DNA from 3 places in the Streptomyces sp. NPDC001204 genome. Region 2 is predicted to be linked to each of the others. Evidence: riboswitches for the same ligand, from Rfam matches in the RefSeq annotation. Region 2 holds a riboswitch; each other region holds the start of a gene.

What was found. Region 2 has a riboswitch for cyclic di-AMP ahead of ACWC91_RS09295 (M23 family metallopeptidase). Riboswitches for the same ligand answer to the same signal wherever they lie in the genome.
Region 1: linked by a shared signal. The riboswitch ahead of ACWC91_RS20615 (LysM peptidoglycan-binding domain-containing protein) and the one ahead of ACWC91_RS09295 (M23 family metallopeptidase) in region 2 are both predicted to bind cyclic di-AMP.
Region 3: linked by a shared signal. The riboswitch ahead of ACWC91_RS26235 (transglycosylase SLT domain-containing protein) and the one ahead of ACWC91_RS09295 (M23 family metallopeptidase) in region 2 are both predicted to bind cyclic di-AMP.

Annotation. Positions count from the first base shown of each region.
Region 1 is NZ_JBSFJL010000014.1:82,412-90,008, forward strand. It holds gene eno (phosphopyruvate hydratase) at 1-874, opposite strand, end outside; gene ACWC91_RS20615 (LysM peptidoglycan-binding domain-containing protein) at 1,123-1,845, opposite strand; cyclic di-AMP (ydaO/yuaA leader) riboswitch at 1,850-2,017, opposite strand; gene ACWC91_RS20620 (LysM peptidoglycan-binding domain-containing protein) at 2,200-3,249, opposite strand; gene ACWC91_RS20625 (cytochrome P450 family protein) at 3,473-4,726, opposite strand; gene ACWC91_RS20630 (nucleoside triphosphate pyrophosphohydrolase) at 4,843-5,832, opposite strand; gene ACWC91_RS20635 (SurA N-terminal domain-containing protein) at 6,011-6,658, opposite strand; gene ACWC91_RS20640 (glycoside hydrolase domain-containing protein) at 6,858-7,597, opposite strand, start outside.
Region 2 is NZ_JBSFJL010000005.1:111,028-118,624, forward strand. It holds gene ACWC91_RS09285 (M16 family metallopeptidase) at 1-519, shown strand, start outside; gene ACWC91_RS09290 (M16 family metallopeptidase) at 516-1,904, shown strand; cyclic di-AMP (ydaO/yuaA leader) riboswitch at 2,138-2,298, shown strand; gene ACWC91_RS09295 (M23 family metallopeptidase) at 2,311-3,054, shown strand; gene ACWC91_RS09300 (HPr family phosphocarrier protein) at 3,246-3,527, opposite strand; gene ACWC91_RS09305 (bifunctional acetate--CoA ligase family protein/GNAT family N-acetyltransferase) at 3,704-6,910, shown strand; gene ACWC91_RS09310 (Lrp/AsnC family transcriptional regulator) at 6,955-7,597, opposite strand, start outside.
Region 3 is NZ_JBSFJL010000021.1:46,231-53,827, forward strand. It holds gene ACWC91_RS26210 (M56 family metallopeptidase) at 1-63, opposite strand, end outside; gene fahA (fumarylacetoacetase) at 249-1,460, opposite strand; gene ACWC91_RS26220 (carboxylate--amine ligase) at 1,675-2,913, shown strand; gene ACWC91_RS26225 (FAD-dependent oxidoreductase) at 3,001-4,203, shown strand; gene ACWC91_RS26230 (HAD family hydrolase) at 4,339-5,142, shown strand; gene ACWC91_RS26235 (transglycosylase SLT domain-containing protein) at 5,170-5,655, opposite strand; cyclic di-AMP (ydaO/yuaA leader) riboswitch at 5,661-5,846, opposite strand; gene ACWC91_RS26240 (polyprenyl synthetase family protein) at 6,331-7,341, shown strand.

The DNA of each region.
Region 1 (7,597 bases), on a different contig from region 2:
CGTCCTCGAACAGCGGGTCCTCGATGGAGACGAGCGGGTAGGCGGCCACCAGCTCCTCGTAGTACTCGGTCATCTCCGCCGCCGAGCGCTCCTTGCCCTCGAAGACGTACTTGCCGTCCTTGTAGAACTCGGAGGCGGCGACGTCGAGCGCGAGGGCGATCTGCTCGCCGGGGGCGTAGCCGGCTTCCTTGATCGCCTCGAGGATCAGGTCGAGGGCCTCGCGGTTGGAGCCGAGGTTCGGGGCGAAGCCGCCCTCGTCGCCGAGGCCGGTGGACAGGCCCTTGCTCTTCAGGACCTTCTTCAGCGTGTGGTAGACCTCGGTGCCCCAGCGCAGGGCCTCGGAGAAGGACTCCGCGCCGATCGGGGCGATCATGAACTCCTGGATGTCCACGTTGGAGTCGGCGTGCGAGCCGCCGTTCAGGATGTTCATCATCGGCACCGGCAGCAGGTGCGCGTTCGGACCGCCCAGGTAGCGGAAGAGGGGGAGGTCCGAGGCCTCGGAGGCGGCGTGGGCGACGGCGAGGGAGACGCCGAGGATGGCGTTGGCGCCCAGCGAGCCCTTGTTGTCGGTGGCGTCCAGGTCGAACATGGCCTGGTCGATCAGGCGCTGCTCGGTGGCGTCGTAACCGACGAGCTCCGGGCCGATCTGCTCGATCACGGCGAGGACGGCCTTCTCGACGCCCTTGCCCTGGTAGCGGTTGGGGTCGCCGTCACGGAGCTCGATGGCCTCGAAGGCACCGGTGGAGGCGCCGGAGGGGACGGCGGCACGACCGGTGCTGCCGTCGTCGAGGCCGACCTCGACCTCGACCGTGGGGTTGCCTCGGGAGTCCAGGATTTCCCGGGCTACGACGACGTCGATGGACGGCACGAGCATCTCCTTCTGGGATGTGACGCTGGAAGTGCGGGGCGTGAGCCTTGCGCCTAGAGCCTAACCGTCCCGGGGCGGCGACCGGCCGACCGACCGCCTCGTGGACAGAGTGACGGTACCCTTTGTTCCCGCTCGGAACAAAGGGAAGGGGAAGGTTCGGGAACGGCCGGGTGTGCGGGAGACGAAAAGAACCCGCCCCGGCGCGTAGGGGGGAACACGCCGGGGCGGGGGCCCATGAAGGGCGGTACGGGCCCTTACTTCAGGTGGAGCTGCTGGCCCGGGTAGATGAGGTCGGCGTTGTCGATGATGTTCTTGTTCAGCTCGAACAGCTTCTTCCAGCCGCCCTGGACGCCGTGCTCGGCGGCGATGGAGCTGAGGGTGTCGCCGGAGACCACCTTGTACTCGCCGTCGCCCTTCTTGACCTTCTCGCCGTTGGGCGTGGTGACGGTCCTGCTCGGGGCGGGGCGCGTCGCGGAGCGGTTGGCGGCCTGCTGCTCGGTCGAGCGGGTGGTGGTGCTCTTGGCGGAGCTGCCGCTCGACGACGACGAAGAGGAAGACGCCGACGCCGACGAGGAGGAGGACGAGGGGGCGCTGCCGGTGTAGGCGGCGCCGGACAGGCCCTTGCCGCAGACCGGCCAGGCGCCCTTGCCCTGGCCCGCGAGGACCTTCTCGGCGACGGTTATCTGCTGCGACTTGGAGGCCAGGTCGGCGCGCGACGCGTAGGCGGTGCCGCCGTACCCGGCCCAGGTGGAGTTGGTGAACTGGAGGCCGCCGTAGAAGCCGTTGCCGGTGTTGATGGACCAGTTGCCGCCGGACTCGCACTGGGCGACCGCGTCCCACTCGGAGGCGGTGGCGGCGGAGGCGTTGCCGACCGCCATCAGCGGGGCGGCGACTGCGGCGCCGGCGACACCGGCGAGCGCGATGACACGGGTGGTCCTGGACGTACGGCGGTGCTTGCCCTTGCTGGAGAACAGCATGGATGGATCCCCTCACCGACGCCTGCGAGGTGAGCTGTCGGGTTCGGGCCGGTTGAGTTGCCCGGCCGTGCCTCGTACACGAGGCACGGCTCCACCCCTAGCCGCTCCGGTCAACTGCCCGGCGCGGCACTTACCTTGGGTCCCCCGCTCCTGCCCACGGCGCTTGACGCGACGACTGTTCCCGTGCGGCCGCTGGCAGGATTCGGCGTTGCGGCAGCCGGGGCTCGCGGTGACGAGCGGTCACGACCGTAGGCATGCGCTTCGCCGAATTCCAAAGACGATCAGGGCTTCTGAGACTCATCCCACACTTTCCCCGAATGGGACATTCAGCGCGAAGCGTGGCGTGAACTCCGCCTACTTTTGGGGCGTTTCGGTAGGGACATTCAGGGTCTGACCGGCGGAGATGTGATTCGGGTCGGACCCGATCGCCCCCTTGTTCGCCGCGTACAGCGCGTCCCATCCGCCCGGGAGGTCAAGGGAGTCGGCGATGGACTCGAGGGAGTCGCCGGCGCGGACGGTGTAGGAGTCGGCGACGACGGCGCGCGCGGAGCCACCACGGGAGGCGTGACGGCCGGAGGAGGCGGTCGAGTGGCTGTCGGCCGGGTCCTCGACGGCACTGCCGCCGCGGTGCCGCCCACCGCTGAGTGCGCCGGTGTCGACCAGGGCCGAAGTGCCGCCGACCTGCCACGAGTTGTCCGTGTAGTCCGGCTGCGCCGTGACCGAGGGCGAGGCGGCGGGCGACTGCGACCCGCCCGCCGCGACATCGGAGGACGCGTCGGACTCGGCCTGCTCGCCCTTCTTGGCGGGCGAGGACGGCGAAGGGGAGGACGTGGTGGGGGACGCGACCGACGAGCCGGAGGAATCGGTCGAACCAGGGTCGACATCCGACGAGTCGGACGAACCGGACGTATCGCCCGACGACGTCTGTGACGAGTCGGACAGGCCGAGGTCGTCCGTGAGGGACTTTCCGGAGGAGTTGGAGGATCCGGACGAATCACCCACGCCGGTGTCGACCTTCGCCGCCCCGGACTTCTTGCTGAGCCCGGAGAGCAGCCCGCACGTCGGCCAGGCGCCGGGACCCTTGTCGGCGAGCAGCTTCTCGGCCACGGCTATCTGCTGGGAACGGCTGGCCTGGTCGGCGCTCGAGGCGTAGTCGAGGCCGCCGTACTTCTCCCAGTCGTCCTGCGTCAACTGGAGGCCGCCGTAGTAGCCGTTGCCGGTGTCGGCGCTCCAGGCGCCGCCACTCTCGCACTTGGCCACCTTGTCCCACGCGTTGCCGTCGGCCGCGCTGGCGCCGCCGGCGCCGATCAGTGGGATGGCGATGGCGGATCCGGTCACTCCGGCTGCGACGAGGAGGGCCGGAGCCTGACGGGGCCGACGGTGACGACCGTTCCCGGAGAGCATGCGGAGACCTTTCGTGCGACAGCGGTGACCCGCGTGGCGACCGCAGACTCGGCGCCACGCTGATGGGTGAAAGTATCGGCTGACGATCGCTTGTCACAAGTTCATGCCGCACAGATCACGTGAAGATCACACCGTTGAACATGTGTCATCTTCGTGTCCGTCAGTGGGTAGGCGTGGTGCGGCGGCAGGCGCCTTTTCCTGCCTTGTCCGGCTTCCCCGCGACTTACCGACCGGGTGTGAACCGCACCGGCAGCGTTCGCAGTCCGCGCATGATGAGCCCTCCGCGCCAGCGCAACTCGGCTGGATCCGCACCCAGTTGCAGGTCCGGGAGCCGGGTGAGGAGGGTGGCCAGCGCGGTCTGGCCCTCCAGGCGGGCGAGCGGTGCGCCGAGGCAGTAGTGAATGCCGTGTCCGTAGCCGAGGTGTTGATTGTCACGCCGCCCGAGATCGAGGACGTCGGGGCCGGCGAACCGCTCCGGGTCCCGGTCGGCGGCGGCGAGGACGACGAGGACCGGGTCGCCGGCGGCGATGTCCTGCCCGCCGATGGTGAGCGGCCGGGTGGCGTAGCGCCAGGTGGCCAGCTCCACCGGCCCGTCGTAGCGCAGGAGTTCCTCCACTCCCGTCTCCAGCAGGCCGCCGTCCCCCTCGGCGAGGGACCGTTGGAGCCGGTCCCGCTGCTCGGGGTGGGTGAGCAGGGCGTAGGTGCCGTTGCCGATGAGGTTGACGGTGGTCTCGAAACCGGCGAACAGGAGGATGAAGGCCATGGCGGCGGCCTCGTTCTCGGTGAGGTGCTCGCCGTGGTCGGAGGCGCGGATGAGCGCGGAGATGAGGTCCTCGCCGGGGGCGGGCTCGGCCGGGAGCGCCTCGCGCTTGCGGTGGATGAGTTCCGCGAGATAGCCGCGCATCTTCTTCACCGAGCGGGCGACCCCGCCGCGCGGGCCCTTGCCGTGGCGGATCATCATGCCCGCCCAGTCCCGGAAGTCGTCCTGGTCCTCGCGGGGGACGCCGAGCAGGTCGCAGATGGCGTAGATGGGCAGCGGGAAGGCGAACTCGTGGATGAGGTCGGCGGTGCCGCGCCCGGCGAACCCGTCGATGAGTCCGTCGGCCAGCTCCTGCACACGCGGGGCGAACTCGGCGACGCGGCGCGGGGTGAACGCCTTGCTGACCAGCCGGCGCAGCCGGGTGTGGTCCGGCGGGTCGATGTTCAGCAGGTGGGTCATCAGCTCGGCCTTGCGCTCGCCGGGGATGCCGGTCTTGCCCTTGGCGTGCGCGGACTCGGCGTGGTGCGCCGGGTTCTTGGACAGCCGCTGGTCCGCCAGGGCCTGCCTGGCGTCCGCGTACCGGGTGACCAGCCAGGCCTCCACTCCGCTGGGCAGGCGGGTCCTGTGCACGGGGGCGTGCTCGCGCAGCCAGGCGTAGGCCGGGTAGGGGTTGCTGGCGAACTCCCAGGTGAACAGGGCTGGTGGCTGGTCGTGCATACGGTTGACCCTAGCGCCGGGAATCCGGTGCAAGGGCTTCCGCCCCTGCCGCCGCCCCGGCCCTCCCCGTCCCCGGCGGCGATGTCCCCGGCACCCTGCCGCCCCGCCCGCGCCCCTCAGGGCCTTCGGGTGCCCTCTGTCTCCACGATCGCGTCCCGGTACGCGCGCGCCGCCGCGCGCAGTGCCGCCTCCGGGTCGACGCCCTCCGCCTCGGCGCGGGCGGCCAGTGCCAGCAGCTCGTATCCGAAGCCCTCCCTCGCCGGGAGGGGGACCTCCAGGCCCGCCGTGCGGACCCGGGAGGCCAGCTTGGCGGCGAGGGCGAGGCCGGGCTGGCCGAGGGGGACGCCCTCGGTCACGGAGGTGCGCCGCTTCTCCTCGGCCTTGGTGCGCAGCCAGTGCGCCTTGACCTCCTCCGGGGTGGTGGCGGTCTCGTCACCGAAGACGTGCGGGTGGCGGTGGATCAGCTTGGCGACGATGGTGCCGGCCACGTCGTCGATGGAGAACGGCTCCTCGGAGTCCTCCTCGGCGATACGGGCGTGGAAGACCACCTGGAGCAGGACGTCGCCCAGTTCCTCGCGCAGTTCCTCACGGTCGCCGTCCTCGATCGCCTCGACCAGCTCGTACGCCTCCTCGATGCCGTACTTGGCCAGGCCCTTGTGGGTCTGCCGGGACGACCAGGGGCACTCGGCGCGGATGCGGTCCATGACCTGGACGAGGTCGAGCAGGCGGGCGCCGGGCAGGTCGTAGGAGGCGGGCAGCAGCTCCAGCTCCGGCATGTTCACACGGCCGGAGCCGGCCAGGCGGGCCAGTCCGTCGGTCAGGGCGGGTTCGCCCTCGCCGGTGGCCACGACGACGACCGTACGGCCGCCGGCGCACGCGTCCACCAGTCCCTCGGCGCTCGGTGCCGCCTCGTCCACGGCTATGCCCGCCTCGCGCAGATACGGCAGCTGCGGATGGGCGCCATCCGCGCACAGCACCCGGTCGGCCGCGCGCAGCACCTGCCAGGCGGGCCAGGACAGCAGCCCGGGGGCGACCCGGTGGCTGGTAGTGAGCAGGACGATCCGGCCCGTGGCCGCTGCGGAGGTGGTCGTGCTGGTGGTGTTCACGGTCCGAACGTAACGCACGCCCGCGACGTCGCCCCTGGTTGTCCACAGGCCGAGGGCCGGCCCCCGGCCCGGTTGTCCACAGGCCGAGGGCCGGCCCCCGGCCCGGTTGTCCACAGGCCGAGGGCCGGCCCCCGGCCCGGTTGTCCACAGGTCCGGCCGTCCGGCGTCCGGCCTCCGGTCAGGCCGACTGCTTCGCGTCCGCCGCCGAGACGTCCCGCAGCCACGGCGTCTTGGCGTTCACGAGGGTGCTCTTCTCGACGTCCCACGTGCCGTAGCGCGGGTTGAGGTCGACGTGGAGGTCGGCGGAGGCCTCGGACAGCGCCTTCCAGAAGGCCGGCTGGCCGGCGTCGGTGTGCAGATGCGCCGCGAGCTTCTGCGCCTTCACCTGGAGGCGGAGGTTGTCGTCGAGGCGCTGCGGGGGCACCCCGTACCGCTGGAGCCAGGTGTCCTCGAGCGCCTTGGCGCCACCCGCCTGCTGCTCGAGACCGCTACGCAGCTGCTGGACCTCGCCGCGGCTGACGCTGAGGCCGGCGTTCCGGGCGGCGCGGTCCAGCACCTGGTCGAGCACCATCTGGTGCAGCGTGTCCCGGGCGAGCGTGCCGGTCGAGACGACGGTCTGCTGGTACTGCGCCTCGTCGGCCACCGCGGCCCGCTGCGCCTCGCGCACCTCGCTGACCCGGCTCTGCAACTGCCCGAAGGTGATCCGCTGGCCGCCGACCACGGCCGCCGCGCCCGGATGCGCGTCGCTTCCACAGGCGGTGAGCAGGGGTGCCGCCGCGAGGATCGTGGCGGACAGGACGAGCGCGGTGCGACGGCGGCGGTGCAAGGAAACCTCCCGTTGTGGAGATTGTGCGGCGGTGCACAAAGTCTTGCGATGATCGATGGTAGGCAGCGGCCGGGCTCTGGCCAACCCATTCGACCAACGATTCACCACGACTTCGGGCACCGTCTTCGGGCGCCGTCGCACAAGGGGAGGCCCGACGTGGCGGGGAAGCCGTCGGGCCGCATCCGCGCCCTGCGGATTCTCAGCCGGTGATGGCGACCGGAGCGTCCCACCAGTCGCGGTCGACGGTGATGGTGACGCCGCCGCGCGTCTCCTTGCTGTTGACCATGTACTGGTGGGCGCGGCTGTGGTCGGTGAACTGGTTGGCACCCCAGGGCCAGTCGGTGGTGGTGGTCTCCTTGCCGTCCCAGAGGGCGTACCAGAGGTTGCCCGGCAGGTCGGTCTTGTTGGTCGCGGTGGCGATGGCCTTGGCGCTGGAGCTGGTGAAGCCGTAGTAGCCGGCGCGGTAGGTCTTGTCGCGCAGCACCTTGTCGAAGGCGCGGACATAGGTGAGCACGGCGTCGTTGCACGCCTTGTCGGTGATGTCGTACGGCTCCATGTCGAGGTAGACCGGGCTGCCCGCCTTCATGCCGAGCGCGGAGGCCTTGGCCACCGCGTCCTTGGCGTCGCTGGTGCCGAGGGAGGCGGCCGTGGCGGCGGTGAGCCGCTCGGGGTTGGCGCTCTTCTGGCAGGGCGGCTGGGCGCCGACGTACAGCGGGATGAGCTTCCAGCCCATGGAGCTGACCGACTTCACCCAGGAGGCGGTCAGGTTGGGCTGGGCGCAGCCGCGGTTCTTGCCGCCGATGTAGACGGCCGCGGCGCCGTAGTAGCCGGTGTTCCAGGCCTTCATGGCGCTCAGCGAGGGTGCCGAGCAGGTGTCGAAGGCACGGCCGGTGAAGGTCTTCTGGGCGGGCCAGGCGGTGGCCGCCATGGAGGTCTGGG
Region 2 (7,597 bases):
ATCCTCGGCGGCGGCGAGTCCTCCCGGCTCTACAACCGGCTGGTGCGCCGCGACCGTACGGCCGTCGCGGCCGGCTTCGGACTGCTGCGGCTGGCCGGCGCGCCCTCCTTGGGCTGGCTGGACGTGAAGACCTCCGGCGACGTCGAGGTCCCCGTCATCGAGTCGGCCATCGACGAGGAGCTCGCCCGGTTCGCCGAACAGGGCCCGACGGCCGAGGAGATGGAGCGCGCCCAGGCCCAACTGGAGCGCGAGTGGCTGGACCGTCTCGGCACTGTCGCCGGCCGCGCCGACGAACTGTGCCGCTACGCAGTCCTGTTCGGCGACCCGCAACTCGCCCTGACCGCGGTCAAGCGCGTCCTGGAGGTGACGCCCGAGGAGGTCCAGGAGGCCGCCAAGTCCCGCCTGCGCCCCGACAACCGCGCGGTGCTCGTCTACGAGCCGACCGCCGCCGACGTGCAGGACGACGACCGGGACGCGGACGCCGCGGCCACCGACGAGACCGAGGAGGCGGCGAAGTGACCGAGCTCGCCACGATGGAGTTCCACCCCCAGCCCCGGGCCGGCGCGGCCAAGCCGTGGGCGTTCCCCGCGCCCGAGCGCGGGACGCTGGACAACGGCCTGACGGTGCTGCGCTGTCACCGCCCCGGCCAGCAGGTCGTCGCCGTGGAGGTGCTGCTGGACGCGCCCCTGGAGGCGGAGCCGGCCGGCCTGGACGGCGTCGCCACGATTATGGCGCGGGCCTTCTCCGAGGGCACCGACAAGCACTCCGCCGAGGAGTTCGCCGCCGAGCTGGAACGCGCGGGCGCCACCCTCGACTCGCACGCCGACCACCCCGGCGTACGGCTGAGCCTGGAGGTCCCGGCCTCCCGTCTGGCCAAGGGCCTCGGCCTGCTGTCCGACGCCCTCAGGGCGCCCGCGTTCGCCGACTCCGAGGTCGAGCGGCTGGTGCGCAACCGGCTCGACGAGATCCCGCACGAGCTGGCCAACCCGGCCCGCCGCGCCGCCAAGGAGCTGTCCAAGGAGCTCTTCCCGGCCGGCTCGCGCATGTCGCGTCCGCGCCAGGGCACCGAGGAGACGGTCGTCACCATCGACTCCGCGGCCGTCCGCTCCTTCTACGCCCGGCACGTGCGCCCGGCCACGGCCACCGCCGTGGTCGTCGGCGACCTCACCGGCGTCGACCTCGACGAGCTGCTGGGCCGGACCCTGGGCGCCTGGACCGGTTCGCCCGCCAAGCCGCGGCCCGTGCCGCCGGTGACCGCCGACGACACCGGCCGCGTGGTCATCGTGGACCGGCCCGGCGCCGTGCAGACGCAGCTGCTCATCGGCCGGATCGGCCCCGACCGGCACGACCGCGTGTGGGCCGCCCAGGTGCTCGGCACCTACTGCCTCGGCGGCACCCTCACCTCCCGCCTGGACCGCGTCCTGCGCGAGGAGAAGGGATACACCTACGGGGTGCGGGCGTTCGGCCAGGTGCTGCGCTCGGCCCCCGACGGGTCGGGCGCCGCGATGCTCGCCATCAGCGGCTCGGTCGACACCCCGAACACCGGCCCGGCCCTGGACGACCTGTTCACGGTGCTGCGCAAGCTCGCCGCCGAGGGTCTCACCGACGCCGAGCGGGACGTCGCCGTGCAGAACCTCGTCGGCGTGGCGCCGCTGAAGTACGAGACGGCCGCCGCCGTGGCCGGCACGCTCGCCGACCAGGTCGAGCAGCACCTGCCCGACGACTACCAGGCGACGCTCTATCAGCAGCTCGCCGCGACCGGCACGGTGGAGGCGACCGCGGCCGTCGTCAACGCGTTCCCGGTGGACCGGCTGGTGACGGTCCTCGTCGGTGACGCGGCGCAGATCAGGGAGCCGGTCGAGGCCCTGGGCGCCGGCCGGGTCACCGTCGTCGCGGCCGAGTAGCGGTAGCACCTCGTTGCCGCCGCCGTCGCACGCGCGACGAACGGCACACGCGCACGTGGGGCCCTGGTGACCGAAGCGTCACCAGGGCCCCACGATGTCCGAATTGAGGGGGAGGTTGCCTGTCTGCCCTGTGGTATGCGCTACAAAACTTCTGATCCGTTTGGGAATTGAAAGCGGCCCCGTTTAGCGTCGGTCCGGCTGTTCGTCGGGCAGTGCGCCGCGTCCGCGGCACCGGACAGTCATCGCCGAGTCCCCGTACGGCGTGAGCCAGGGGAGCCGGGGACCCACCGTCCCTGGGGTGAATCGGACACCCGCGCACGCCGCGAGGGGGCCGTAGGAGACCTTCCTGCTCCGAACCCGTCAGCTAACCCGGTAGGCGACAGGGAAGGAAAGGACCCACGTCTCCATGGCGTTCACCCGCGCCGCCGGGAAGCACCGCCGGCCGAGCCGGATGCACCGCACCACCGCCCGCGCGGCGGGCGTCGCGGCCCTGGCCACCACCGGCGTCATCGGCACCCTCGCCGCCCCGGCCCTCGCCGCGGAGGCCCCCGCCCCCGAGGACACCGGCCTCACCCCGGTCGTCACCATCGGCGACAGTGTCGCCGAGAAGATCGACGCCCAGGCCGTCGCCCAGCACAGGGCCGCCGCGCGCAAGCAGGCCGAGGAGGCCGCGCGCAAGAAGGCCGCGGAGGAGCGCGAGGCCAAGGCGCGCGCCGCCCGCGAGGCGGAGCGCGAGCGTCTCAACGCCTTCGTGACGCCGATCCTCGACTCGTACATATCGACCGGCTACCGCACCGGCGGCTCCCTGTGGTCCTCCGGCGCCCACACCGGCATCGACTTCCACGCCGCGAGCGGCACCACCGTCCACGCGGTCGGCATCGGCACCGTCGTCGAGACCGGCTGGGGCGGGGCGTACGGCAACCAGGTCGTGATCAGGATGGCCGACGGCATGTACACCCAGTACGGGCACCTGTCGTCCATCGGGGTCTCGGTGGGCCAGCAGGTCGTCCCGGGCCAGCGGATCGGCCTGTCCGGCGCGACCGGCAACGTCACCGGACCGCACCTGCACTTCGAGGCCCGTACGTCCCCGGACTACGGCTCCGACGTCGACCCCGTGGCCTACCTCCGCAAGCACGGCGTCAACGTCTGACCCGCCGCGCCGGCGCACCGCCCGGCGCGCCACGCGACACTCCCGAAGCCCCGGCTCCCGAGCCGGGGCTTCCGGTGTCCCCCTCCGTGTTCCGTTCCGGTGTTCCGGTGTTCCGGGGCCCCGCCGGGCACGCCGAAGCCGTGCCACCCGATCCGGGCGGCACGGCTTCGGCGCTGGACCGGTCCTGCCGGTCAGACGGTCTCGGGAAGCTCCCCGAGACCCTCGGCGACCAGCTTGGCCAGCCGGTCCAGCGCGGCGTCCGCGCCGTCGGCGTCGGAGGCCAGGACGACCTCTTCGCCGCCCTCGGCGCCGAGGCCGAGCACGGCCAGCATGGAGGCCGCGTTGACGGGCGTCCCGTCGGCCTTGGCGATCGTCACGGGGATGCCTGCGGCCGTGGCGGCCCGGACGAAGATGGAGGCGGGGCGGGCGTGGAGGCCCTCGGCCCAGCCGACGTTGACGCGGCGCTCAGCCATGTGTTGCTGCCCTTCGGGTGATCAGGGTTGTCTAGACCAGTTTTCCACACGTGAAGCGAGCCCGGAGCGGGGGTGTGCGCCGCTCCGGGGGGCGTCGGACCGCGGCCTCGGTCCGACGTGTGTCCTCCACAGACTGCCTCGCGCCGGTGCCGGACGCGAGCCGTACGCTGGGCCCCATGCAGACCTCGCCGGACCGGCACGAGTACCCCGCCCACTGGGAGGCCGACGTGGTACTGCGCGACGGCGGCACCGCACGGATCCGCCCCATCACCGCCGATGACGCCGGCCGTCTGGTCAGCTTCTACGAACAGGTGTCGGACGAATCCAAGTATTACCGCTTCTTCGCGCCCTACCCGCGCCTCTCCGCGAAGGACGTCCACCGCTTCACGCACCACGACTTCGTGGATCGGGTGGGACTCGCGGCCACGGTCGGCGGCGAGTTCATCGCCACCGTACGCTACGACCGCATCGGCGCGGACGGCATGCCCGCCTCGGCGCCCTCCGACGAGGCCGAGGTCGCCTTCCTGGTGCAGGACGCCCACCAGGGACGCGGGGTCGCCTCCGCGCTCCTGGAGCACATCGCGGCCGTCGCCCGTGAGCGCGGCATCCGGCGCTTCACCGCCGAGGTGCTTCCGGCCAACACCAAGATGATCAAGGTGTTCACGGACGCCGGGTACATCCAGAAGCGCAGCTTCGAGGACGGCGTCGTACACCTGGAGTTCGACATCGAGCCGACCGACCGCTCGCTGGCCGTGCAGCGCGCACGGGAGCAGCGGGCCGAGGGGCGGTCGGTACGGCGGCTCCTGGCGCCCGGCTCGGTCGCCGTCATCGGAGTGGGCCGCTCGCGCGGCGGCGTGGGCCGCAGCATCCTCGACAACATCCGCGACGCCGGGTTCACGGGCCGGCTCCACGCCGTGAACCGGGCCTTCGGCGAGGACTGCCAGGAGATCGACGGGGTGCCCGCCCACCGCTCGGTGCGGGACATCGACGGGCCCGTGGACCTCGCCGTCGTCGCCGTGCCGGCAGAGCGCGTCCCGGACGCGGTCACCGAGTGCGGCGAGCACGGGGTGCAGGGGCTCGTCGTGATCTCCGCGGGCTACGCGGAGAGCGGCCCCGAGGGACGTGAGCGGCAGCGCGCCCTCGTGCGGCAGGCGCGCACGTACGGCATGCGGATCATCGGGCCCAACACCTTCGGGATCATCAACACCTCGCCGGACGTCCGTCTGAACGCCTCGCTCGCCCCCGAGCTGCCCCGGCCCGGCCGCATCGGGCTGTTCGCCCAGTCCGGGGCCATCGGCATCGCGCTGCTGTCCCGGCTGCACCGGCGCGGTGGCGGGGTCACCGGGGTCACGGGCGTGTCGACCTTCGTGTCGGCCGGCAACAGGGCGGACGTCTCCGGCAACGACGTCATGCAGTTCTGGTACGACGACCCCGACACCGACGTCGCCCTGATGTACCTGGAGTCCATCGGCAACCCGCGCAAGTTCACCCGCCTGGCCCGGCGTACGGCGGCGGTGAAGCCGCTGGTCGTGGTGCAGAGCGCGGGCTCCGCCCCGCAGGGGCACGCGGTACGGGCGACGCGGCTGCCGCACGCGACGGTGTCCGCGCTGCTGCGGCAGGCCGGCGTGATCCGGGTCGACACCATCACCGAACTGGTCGACACCGGCCTGCTGCTCGCCCGGCAGCCGCTGCCGCCGGGGCCGCGGGTGGCGATCCTCGGCAACTCCGAGTCGCTGGGAGTGCTGACCTACGACCGCTGCCTCGCGGAGGGGCTGCGCCCCCAGCCGCCGCGGGACCTGACGACGGCGGCGTCGGCGGAGGACTTCCGGATCGCGCTGTCCCGGGCGCTCGCCGACGAGACCGCCGACGCGGTGGTCGTCACGCTGATACCGGCGCTGGGGGAGGGGGCCGCCGAGGACTCGGCCCTGGCCGAGGCACTGCGCTCGGCCGCGCAGGAGTTCCCCGGCAAGCCGGTCCTGGTCGTGCACGTCGAGTTCGGCGGTCTGGCGGAAGCCCTCTCCGCCGCCACCAGCACGGCCCCGCCACCCGGCCCGGGCCCCCACCCGGGGGCGACCCCGCTGCTGCCCCCTCCCACGACACCCCGATCCGCCCCGGCGGGTCCGGGTCACCAGGCGGTCGGGGCTTCCCCCGCTGGTGCGGGCGGGGCTTCCCCGGCCGACCCGAACCCGGAGACCGGCACCGGTCCGAAGGCGTGCACAGGACCCGGGCGAGGTCCGGGTCACGCCCCGGGTCCGGCTTACGCCCCCGGCCAGGGGCACACCGGCGCTCCTGGCCACGCCTCCGTTCCTGGCCACGCCCCCGGCCCGGCGCCGGCATCGGCTCCCGGCCATACCTCTCGCCCGGGCCAGGCACCGGGACCGGGCCAAGCTTCCGCCACGGGCCCGCAGCCCGGCCCCCGGAGGCCGTTCCCCGACGCGCCTGAAAGGGGCGCGGCCGGGAGCGTAGACCCCGCGGGCGTGACGGCGGGCGGTGCCGGTTCCGGGCCGGCCCCCACCGGGCCGCGGCTGATCACCGCCTATCCCGCCGCCGAGCGCGCCGTGCGGGCCCTCGCCGAAGCGGTCCGGTACGGCCAGTGGCGGCGGGAGGCCGCGGAGCCGGGGAAGGTGCCGGAGTACGAGGACATCGACGAGAAGGGCGCCGCCGCCTTCATCGGCGGACTGCTCGAGCGCGGGCAGGGCCTCACGCTCGGTACGGAGGAGACCTGCGAGCTGCTCGGCCGGTACGGCATCCACGTGCGCCGGGCCCTGCCCGCCCCCACGCCCGACGCCGCCGCGGAAGCCGCCCGCGCCCTCGGCTACCCCGTCGCCCTGAAGGCCACCGCCCCGCACCTGCGGCACCGCGCCGACCTCGGAGGCGTACGCCTCGACCTCACCGACGAGGATCAACTCCGCTGGGCCTACGCCGAGTTGACGGACCTCTTCGGCAAGCCCGAGGAGCTGCGGCCGGTGGTGCAGGCGATGGCACCCCGAGGGGTCGACACCGTCGTGCGCGCGGTCATCGACCCGGCGGCCGGCGCGGTGCTCTCCTTCGGGCTCGCCGGAGTCGCCTCCCAGCTGCTCGGCGACATGGCGCACCGGCTGATCCCGGTCACCGACCGCGAGGCCACCTCCCTGATCCGCTCCATCCGCACGGCACCCCTGCTCTTCGGCTGGCGCGGCTCGGCACCGGTCGACACGCCCGCGTTGCAGGAGCTGCTGCTGCGCGTGTCACGGCTGGTCCACGACCACCCGGAGGTCGTCGCCGTCACCCTGGAGCCGGTCGTCGTCGCCCCGCGCGGGCTGACCGTCCTCGACGCCACCGTGCGCCTGGCACCCCCGCCCGCCCGCGACGACCTCGGCCCGCGCACGCTTCCGGTGTACTGAATCGGCTACCGGGGGCTCGTCCGGGCTCGGACCCGGTGCGCGCCCTACCAGGGCCGTATGGGCCGCGTTCCCGTGCGTCGTCCGTCCCCGTCGAGCAGGTGCCCCATCCGCTTGACCGTCCGCACTCCGACGATCCGGTCGACGACCGTGAGGGAGGGGAGCCGGGCGCACATCGCCGTCTCACGGCGCTGGATGTCCCCGATGTCGCGCAGCCAGAACGTGGCGAGGACGTTCGTGGTCCCGGTGACGGCGGCGACCAGACGGCATTCGGGCAGCGCGGCCGGCGTTCGGTGCAGGGTGTTCAGATCGCGGGTGGGAACCTGGCCGCGAAAGGTGACCGACACGGGCAGTCCGGTCAGGCGCGGGGCCATGTCGCAGCGGAAGGCGATCGTCTCGGAGTCGATGAGCCGGTGCACCCTGCGGCGGACGGTCGCGGCACTGGTGCCGATGCGCTCGGCGAGCGCCGCGAGCCCCAGACGGCCGTCGCGGACCAGGGCGTCGAGGAGAGCACGGTCGAGGTGGTCCAGTTCACCGGAGGAAGCCGCCTCGCGGGGTCCGGCACCAGGAGGGCCGAGCGCGCCCCGTTGGGCTGAGTCGAGGGAGTGCAGCCGCCAACGGCTGCCCTCCGTGTAGAGGGAGGTGGCGAAGAGGCACTCCACCGCGCTCACCTCGGGGAGTCCGGCGAGG
Region 3 (7,597 bases), on a different contig from region 2:
GCGGGGGACCGGCACGGCGAGCGTCAGCGCCACGGCGCTCAGCAGGAGCAGGCAGGCGGTCATGCCTCGGACTCCGGATCCTCGTCGGAGGTGGGCGGGTGTCGGGGTCGTGCGGTGGAGCGGTGCTGTGCGGCCGGCCGGCGCGCCGGACGCGCACGGCCTGCCGCCAGTATGACGGCCACGGGCACCGGGAGTCAGGGGTCCGCCACCACCAAATCCCCGGCGTGGGAAGGGCCGCAGGGCTCCGCTCAGCCCGAGACGATCCGCCCGGTCACCTCCCCGAGCCCCACCCGCGCGCCGTTCGCGCCCGGTGCCCAGGCCGAGAGCGTCACCACGTCGCCGTCCTCCAGGAACGCCCGCTTGCCGTCGGGGAGTTCCAGCGGCTGCCGGCCGTTCCAGGTCAGCTCCAGCAGCGAGCCGCGCTCGTGCTCGGCGGGTCCGCTCACCGTGCCCGAGCCGTACAGGTCGCCCGTGCGCAGGGACGCGCCGTTGACCGTCATGTGGGCGAGCTGCTGAGCGGCCGTCCAGTACATGGTGGAGAAGGGCGGCTCGGAGACCACGTGGCCGTTGATCGCGACGGAGATCCGCAGGTCGTAACCGCCGGGCTCGTCCGCGGAGTCGTCCAGGTAGGGCAGCAGCGGGTGGGTCCGCCGCGGCGGGGCCACCCGCGCCTCGTCCAGCGCGTCCAGCGGAGTGATCCACGCCGACACCGACGTGGCGAAGGACTTGCCGAGGAAGGGCCCGAGCGGGACGTACTCCCAGGCCTGGATGTCGCGCGCCGACCAGTCGTTCAGCAGGCACAGCCCGAAGACGTGCTCGCGGAAGTCGCCGAGCGCGACCGGCTGCCCCATCCGCGAGGGCGCGCCCACCACGAAGCCGACCTCCGCCTCGATGTCCAGCCGGACCGAGGGGCCGAACACCGGCGCGGGGTCCGTGGGGGCCTTCCGCTGGCCCGACGGGCGCGTCACGTCCGTGCCGGAGACCACCACCGTGCCGGAGCGGCCGTGGTAACCGATCGGCAGGTGCTTCCAGTTGGGCGTCAGCGAGTCCTCGGCGTCCGGGCGGAAGATCTGCCCCACGTTCCGGGCGTGGTTCTCCGAGGCGTAGAAGTCGACGTAGTCCGCGACCTCGAAGGGGAGGTGCAGGGTCACCGAGGACAGCGGGTGCAGGAAGGGCGCGACGGTCTCCTGGTGGGCCGGCACCGTCACCCACGACGTCAGCGCGCGCCGCACGTCGGACCACGCGGTGCGGCCCGCGGCCAGCAGTGGGTTCAGGGTCGGCCGCGCGAGCAGTCCGGCGTACGGCGAACCGAGTGCCCGCGCCGCCGCTCCCGCGTCGAGCACGTGGTCGCCGAGCCGGACGCCCACGGTCCTCTCCGATGACCCGGCGGGGGAGAAGACGCCGTAGGGAAGGTTGTGCGGACCGAAGGGGTCGCCCTCGGGGACCTCGAAGGGGGGCATGGGTACTGCCTTCCTTTCCGGAATTCCATGTGATCGGGCCACACGTTACGGGGGCGTCGCATGTCTTGGGCAGTGTCTAAAGAGTTTGCAATGTCCGAATTGGTCTTGTGGGAGGGGGCAATTCCGGCTTAGCGTCCTCTGGGGACGCGGACGGGGTGGATCCGCTCCTTAGGGGGGACACGTGGGGGGACCCGTGGCCAGGAATGCCGTCAGTGTGCCTTTCCGGGCCGACCGTGAGGTCCCGGGCCTGATCGTGAAGTTCGGCGACTACCCGCTGCACCACGGCGGGGTGGGCGCGATCCGCAGCCTCGGCCGTCTGGGCGTGCCGATGTACGCGATCACCGAGGACGCCTACACACCGGCGGCCTCATCCCGTTATCTCAAACGCGCGTTCGTCTGGCCGACCAGGGGCACGGAGGGCGCGGACCGTCTGGTGGAGGGCCTGCTGCGGATCGGCCGCCGCATCGGCCGGCCCACCGTCCTGGTGCCCACCGACGAGGAGGCCGCCGTCCTGATCGCCGAGCACCAGGACGAACTCGAAGGCCACTTCCTCTTCCCGCCCGTCGCCCCCGGCCTGCCGCGCCGTGTGGCCAGCAAGCAGGGTCTGCACGAACTGTGCGTGGAGCACGGCATCCCGAGCCCCACGGCCGCCTTCCCGCAGTCGTACGACGACATCGTGGCGTTCGCCGAGAAGGCCTGCTTCCCGGTGGTGGCCAAGAACCGCGAGGCGTTCGTCCGGCGCAGCAGCCCCGCGGTGAACGGCACCACGAGGATCAACAGCCGCGAGGGGCTGCTGGCCCTGGCCCGGGACTGGGGCGAGCGGCCGGGCGTGATCCTCCAGGAGTACCTGCCGCGGGAGGAGGCCGAGGACTGGATCGTGCACGCCTACTTCGACCAGAACTCGGTCCCGCTCGCGATGTTCACCGGCGTCAAGGTCCGCTCCTGGCCGCCGCACGCGGGCATGACGGCGAACGCGTACGTCGTCGACAACCCGGAACTCGCCGACCTCGCCGCGCGGTTCATCAAGCAGATCGGCTTCACCGGCATCGTCGACCTCGACCTGCGTTTCGACCGGCGCGACGGGCAGTACAAGCTCCTCGACTTCAATCCGCGCATGGGCGCGCAGTTCCGGCTCTTCGAGAGCGAGTCGGGCGTGGACGTCGTGCGTGCCATGCACCTCGACCTCACCGGGCGGCCCGTCCCGGAGGGCGAGCAGCGCGCCGGCCACCGGTACGTCGTGGAGAACATCGACCTGCCCGCCCTGCTCGCCTACCGCCGCAGCGGCTACACCACGCCGCACGCGCCGGCGAGGCCGAGCGGCACCGAGCTGGCCTGGCTCGCGGGCGACGACCCGCTGCCGTTCCTCACGATGCTCGCCCGCTTCGTGCGGCCGGGCGCCCGGCACCTCTATCAGCTGTGGCGGACCAACCGCCGCGGCGGCACGACCGGTTAGGGCGGAGCACGAGCGTGTGCGGGCGGCCCGTCCCGCCGCCCGAGCCGGCCCACGAAGTGACGTGAGCACGTCCTGGGGAGGGACTTCGTGAACCAACCGGTGGCAGTCATCGGTGCCGGGCCGTTCGGCCTGTCCACCGCCGCCCATCTGCGCGCCCGGGGCATCCCGGTCCGCGTCTTCGGCGAGCCCATGGTCGCCTGGCGCGACCACATGCCCGCCGGAATGCTGCTGAAGTCGACCCCGGCCGCCTCCGGCATCGACTGCCCGCAGCGTGGCCACACCCTCGCCGACTACTGCGCCGCGGCCGGCATCGGACCGCTGGTGACCGACGAGGACATCATCCCGGTGGAGACCTTCATCGCCTACGGCGAGTGGTTCCAGCGCAGGCTGGTGCCCGAGCTGGAGCGGGTGCGGGTGGTGTCGGTCGACCGGCGGCCGGGCGGCGGCTTCGAGCTGAAGCCGGATTCCGGGGAGCAGTTCACCGCCCGCGCGGTCGTGGTGGCGACGGGCTTGTCGGGCCTGTCCCATCTGCCGCCGGAGCTGGCCGCGGCGGTGCCGGACGGACCCACGCCCACCGGGCCGCTCTCGCACAGCTCCCAGCACCACGACCTCGGCCGGTTCGCCGGGAAGGAGCTGATCGTCGTCGGCGCCGGCCAGTCCGCGCTGGAGACGGCGGTGCTCGCGGCGGAGGCCGGGGCGCGGGTGCGGGTGGTGGCGCGGGGCCGAGGCGCGGTCGCCTTCGGCGCCCCGCCCTGGGAGCAGCCGAGGTTCCGGCCCGAGTCGCCGTTCGGCCGGGCCTGGTCGCTGTGGGCGCTGAGCTACCACCCGCAGCCCTTCCGGTACCTCCCGGCCGGGGTCCGCCACCATCTGGTCCGCCGGGTCCTCGGCCCGCTCGGCGCCTGGTGGCTGCGCGAGCGCTTCGAGCCGGCGGTGCCGGTCCACGAGGTGAGCGGCATCGTGCGCGCCGAGGTCAGGGGCGGGCGTCCGGTACTGACGGTGCGCACCCTCGCGGGCGAGAGCCGGGAACTGGAGGCGGACCACGTCATGGCGGCCACCGGCTACCGCGTCGACATCGCCGCGATGGGCTTCCTCGGCCACGAGCTGCGCACCGGACTCGCGGTCAGCCGCGGCGCCCCGAGGCTCGGCGCGGGCTACGTCTCCTCGGTACCCGGCCTCTACTTCACGGGGCTGCCGGCGGCGGCCTCGTACGGGCCGGTGATGCGGTTCGTGTGCGGCACGGAGTTCGCCTCTCCGCGGCTGGCCGCACACCTCGCGGCCAGGCACGGTTGAGGGGAACCTCGTCCGCTGGGCCGAAGCGCCCTCACAGGCAAGGGAGTTGAAGAGAGGGAGCCGGGAGCACGGTGGCCGTCGCGGTCGTCCGGCTCCGGTCGAGCCGGCGGGCCGGGGCATCCGTATTCTCTGATCATGGCCGCCCTCGCACATGCCCTCATCGCCACCGACCTGGACGGAACGCTGCTGCGCGGCGACCACACCGTGTCCGAACGGTCCCTCGCCGCGCTCGCGAGGGCGGCGGCCGCAGGTGCCCGGCACCTCGTGGTGACCGGACGGCCGGCACCGAGAGTGCGGGAACTGCTCGACGTCCTCGGCACCACGGGGCTCGCGGTGTGCGGTCAGGGCGCACAGCTCTACGACGCCGGCAGCGACCGCCTGCTGTGGTCGGTCACCCTGGACCGGGAGCAGGCCGAGACCGCCCTCGGCAAGATCGAGGCCGAGGTGGGGGAGGTGTACGCCGCGGTCGACCAGGACGGGGTCGAGGGGCTCACGCTCATCGAGCCGGGGTATCTCATGCCGCACCCGGCGCTGCCCGCCGTACGGGTCGAACGGCGCGACGACCTGTGGCGCGCGCCCATCAGCAAGGTGCTGCTGCGTCACCCGGCGCTGTCCGACGACGAGCTGGCGGAGGCGGCCCGCGGCGCGGTGGGTTCCCTCGCCACGGTCACCATGTCGGGCCCCGGGACCGTCGAACTCCAGCCGTGCGGCATCACCAAGGCGACCGGACTGGCGCTGGCCGCCGAACACCTGGGACTGGGCCGCGAGAGCGCCCTCGCCTTCGGCGACATGCCGAACGACATCCCGATGTTCCAGTGGGCCGCCCGGGGCGTCGCCATGGCCAACGCCCACCCCGAGCTCAAGGCGGTGGCCGACGAGGTCACGACGTCGAACGAGGACGACGGCATCGCCGTCGTCCTCGAACGACTGTTTGTCTAGTCGGTGCGTGCGCCGGCCGCGGTCCGGTCAGTACGCGCCGAAGACGTTGTCGATGGAGCCGTACCGCTTGGCCGCGTAGTTGCAGGCGGCGGTGATGTTGGCGACCGGGTCGTAGATGTCCCAGGACGTGCCGTTCACGTGGTAGGCCCGGAAGGTCGGGTCGATGACCTGGAGCAGACCCTTGGACGGGATGCCCTTCTTGGCGTTGGAGTCCCAGAGGTTGATGGCGCGCGGGTTGCCGGAGGACTCGCGGATGATGTTGCGGTGGATCCCGTTGTAGGAGCCCGGGATGCCCTTCTCCGCCATGACCGCCAGGGAGGCCCGGATCCAGCCGTCGAGGTTGTTCGAGTAGCCGAAGCTGGCGGCCGTCCGGACGGTGGCCGGGGTCGCCGCGGACGCGGTCGTGGCGCCGAGCAGCGGCACGGCGAGGACGGCTGCGCCCGTGCCGGTGACGGCGAGGGCGCGGACGAGGCGGGCGGTGCGGGAAGAGCTGCGCTGACCGTTTGCAGGCATGGGGGAATTCCTCTCCGTCGCCTGCGAGGTGAGCTGTCGGGTTCGGGCTGGGAGGTGCCCGGCCGCGCCTTGAAGGGCGCGGCTTCACCCCAAGCCGTTCCGGTGCGGTGTACGCGGTACGTACGACGCCCGGCCCGGCGGCTTACCTGGGTCCCCCGCTCCTGCCGTGGTTCATTCGGTCGTTGGGATTACGGGCGGCGGCAGGATTCGGCGTCCGCCCGTCGGTGCCGGGAACGTATGCGAGAGCACATGTCCCGAACAAGTGCCGGAATCACACATCGCCCTATTTGACCTTGGTCTGGGGGGTATGTGGTGCTTGATCCTTTGCATCTGCCAAGGGTCAACTCGACTGGTGTAAAGGGGATGTGAAGGAATGCGAGAGGCGGCGTGGATGGAAGGGGGTGTGTCCCAAGTCACGGCTCGGGCAGCCGAAGAGCAAATACCACTAAAGAGAATTGAAACCCCAATAGGGGTGAATCGGACTTCATGTGTGAGTGTGGATGGGCCGTGTGGCTGACACGTGATGGTGGTCACGTCGGGTGAAGTGGCCTGGCCCGTATAGGTGGGCGATATCGGTGATCGAAACGTGACCGGATACGCTGACTTGAGTGAGGGCAGCGACCTATCGACAAACCGTGTAATCCCCAGCAGACACCAGCAGACAGGAGACCCCTCGTGACCGTCGTCGGGCCATTCGGGCTGAGCGTGCGGGACCAGGCTCTCGAAGCCGATGTCCAGGCCGGATTGGCGGCTGTCGAGGAAGGGCTGCTCGAAGCCACCAAGAGCGAGGTCCCGTTCATCACGGGCGCCGCGCAGCATCTCGTCAGGGCGGGCGGGAAGCGGTTCCGGCCACTGCTCGTGATGCTCGCGTCCCAGTTCGGGGATCCGTACGCGCCGGGGATCGTGCCCTCGGCCGTGGTGGTGGAGCTGACCCATCTGGCGACGCTGTACCACGACGACGTGATGGACGAGGCCGCCGTGCGCCGCGGGGTGGACAGCGCCAACACCCGCTGGGGCAACTCGGTCGCGGTCCTGACCGGTGACTTCCTCTTCGCCCGCGCCTCGCAGATCCTCGCCGACCTCGGCCCGGAGGCCGTGCGGGTGCAGGCCGTGGCGTTCGAGCGGCTGGTCACCGGGCAGATCCTGGAGACGGCGGGTCCGCAGGACGGCCGGGACCCGGTCGACCACTACCTGGACGTGCTGGGCGGCAAGACCGGGTCGCTGGTGGCGGTGTCGTGCCGGTTCGGCGCGATGATGTCCGGCGCCGACGAGACGGTCGTGGACGTGCTGACGCAGTACGGCGAGCGGCTGGGCGTCGCCTTCCAGCTGGCGGACGACGTCCTGGACATCGCCTCCGACTCGCACGAGTCGGGCAAGACCCCCGGCACCGATCTGCGCGAGGGCATCGCCACCCTGCCGGTGCTGCGGCTGCGCGAGCGCACGGCCCGGCTGGGGCTGGCCGAGGACATCGCCCTGTGCGAGCTGCTGGACTCCGACCTGAGCGACGACGCGCGGCACGCGGAGGCGCTGGCGGCGCTGCGGGCGCACCCGGCGCTGGAGCACGCCCGCCGTGACACCGTGCGCTACGCCGAGGAGGCGCGGGCCGCGCTGGCGCCGCTGCGGGAGTGCGACGCGAAGGCCGCCCTGCTCCAGCTGTGCGACGCGGTGGTGCACCGGGCCGGCTGACGCCCGTCCGGTTCCGCGGCCTCACCGGCCGCCCCCGCCGGGCAGCCCCTTCGAGCGGCGCTCTCCACATCTACCCCTACGGGGTGGGGAGGCGTCGCCCTTTGTGTGTCATACCGCAGGCGTACACGGAGTTGGCTCCGGGGTCTGACGCTTCCGCCCCGCCGATTTGGTCAGATGGAAACCACGGACCACACCACTGCTCACCGATCTGGGTGAGAATGGCGGCTGAGGGTGACACCCCAGTGCAGAAGGACAG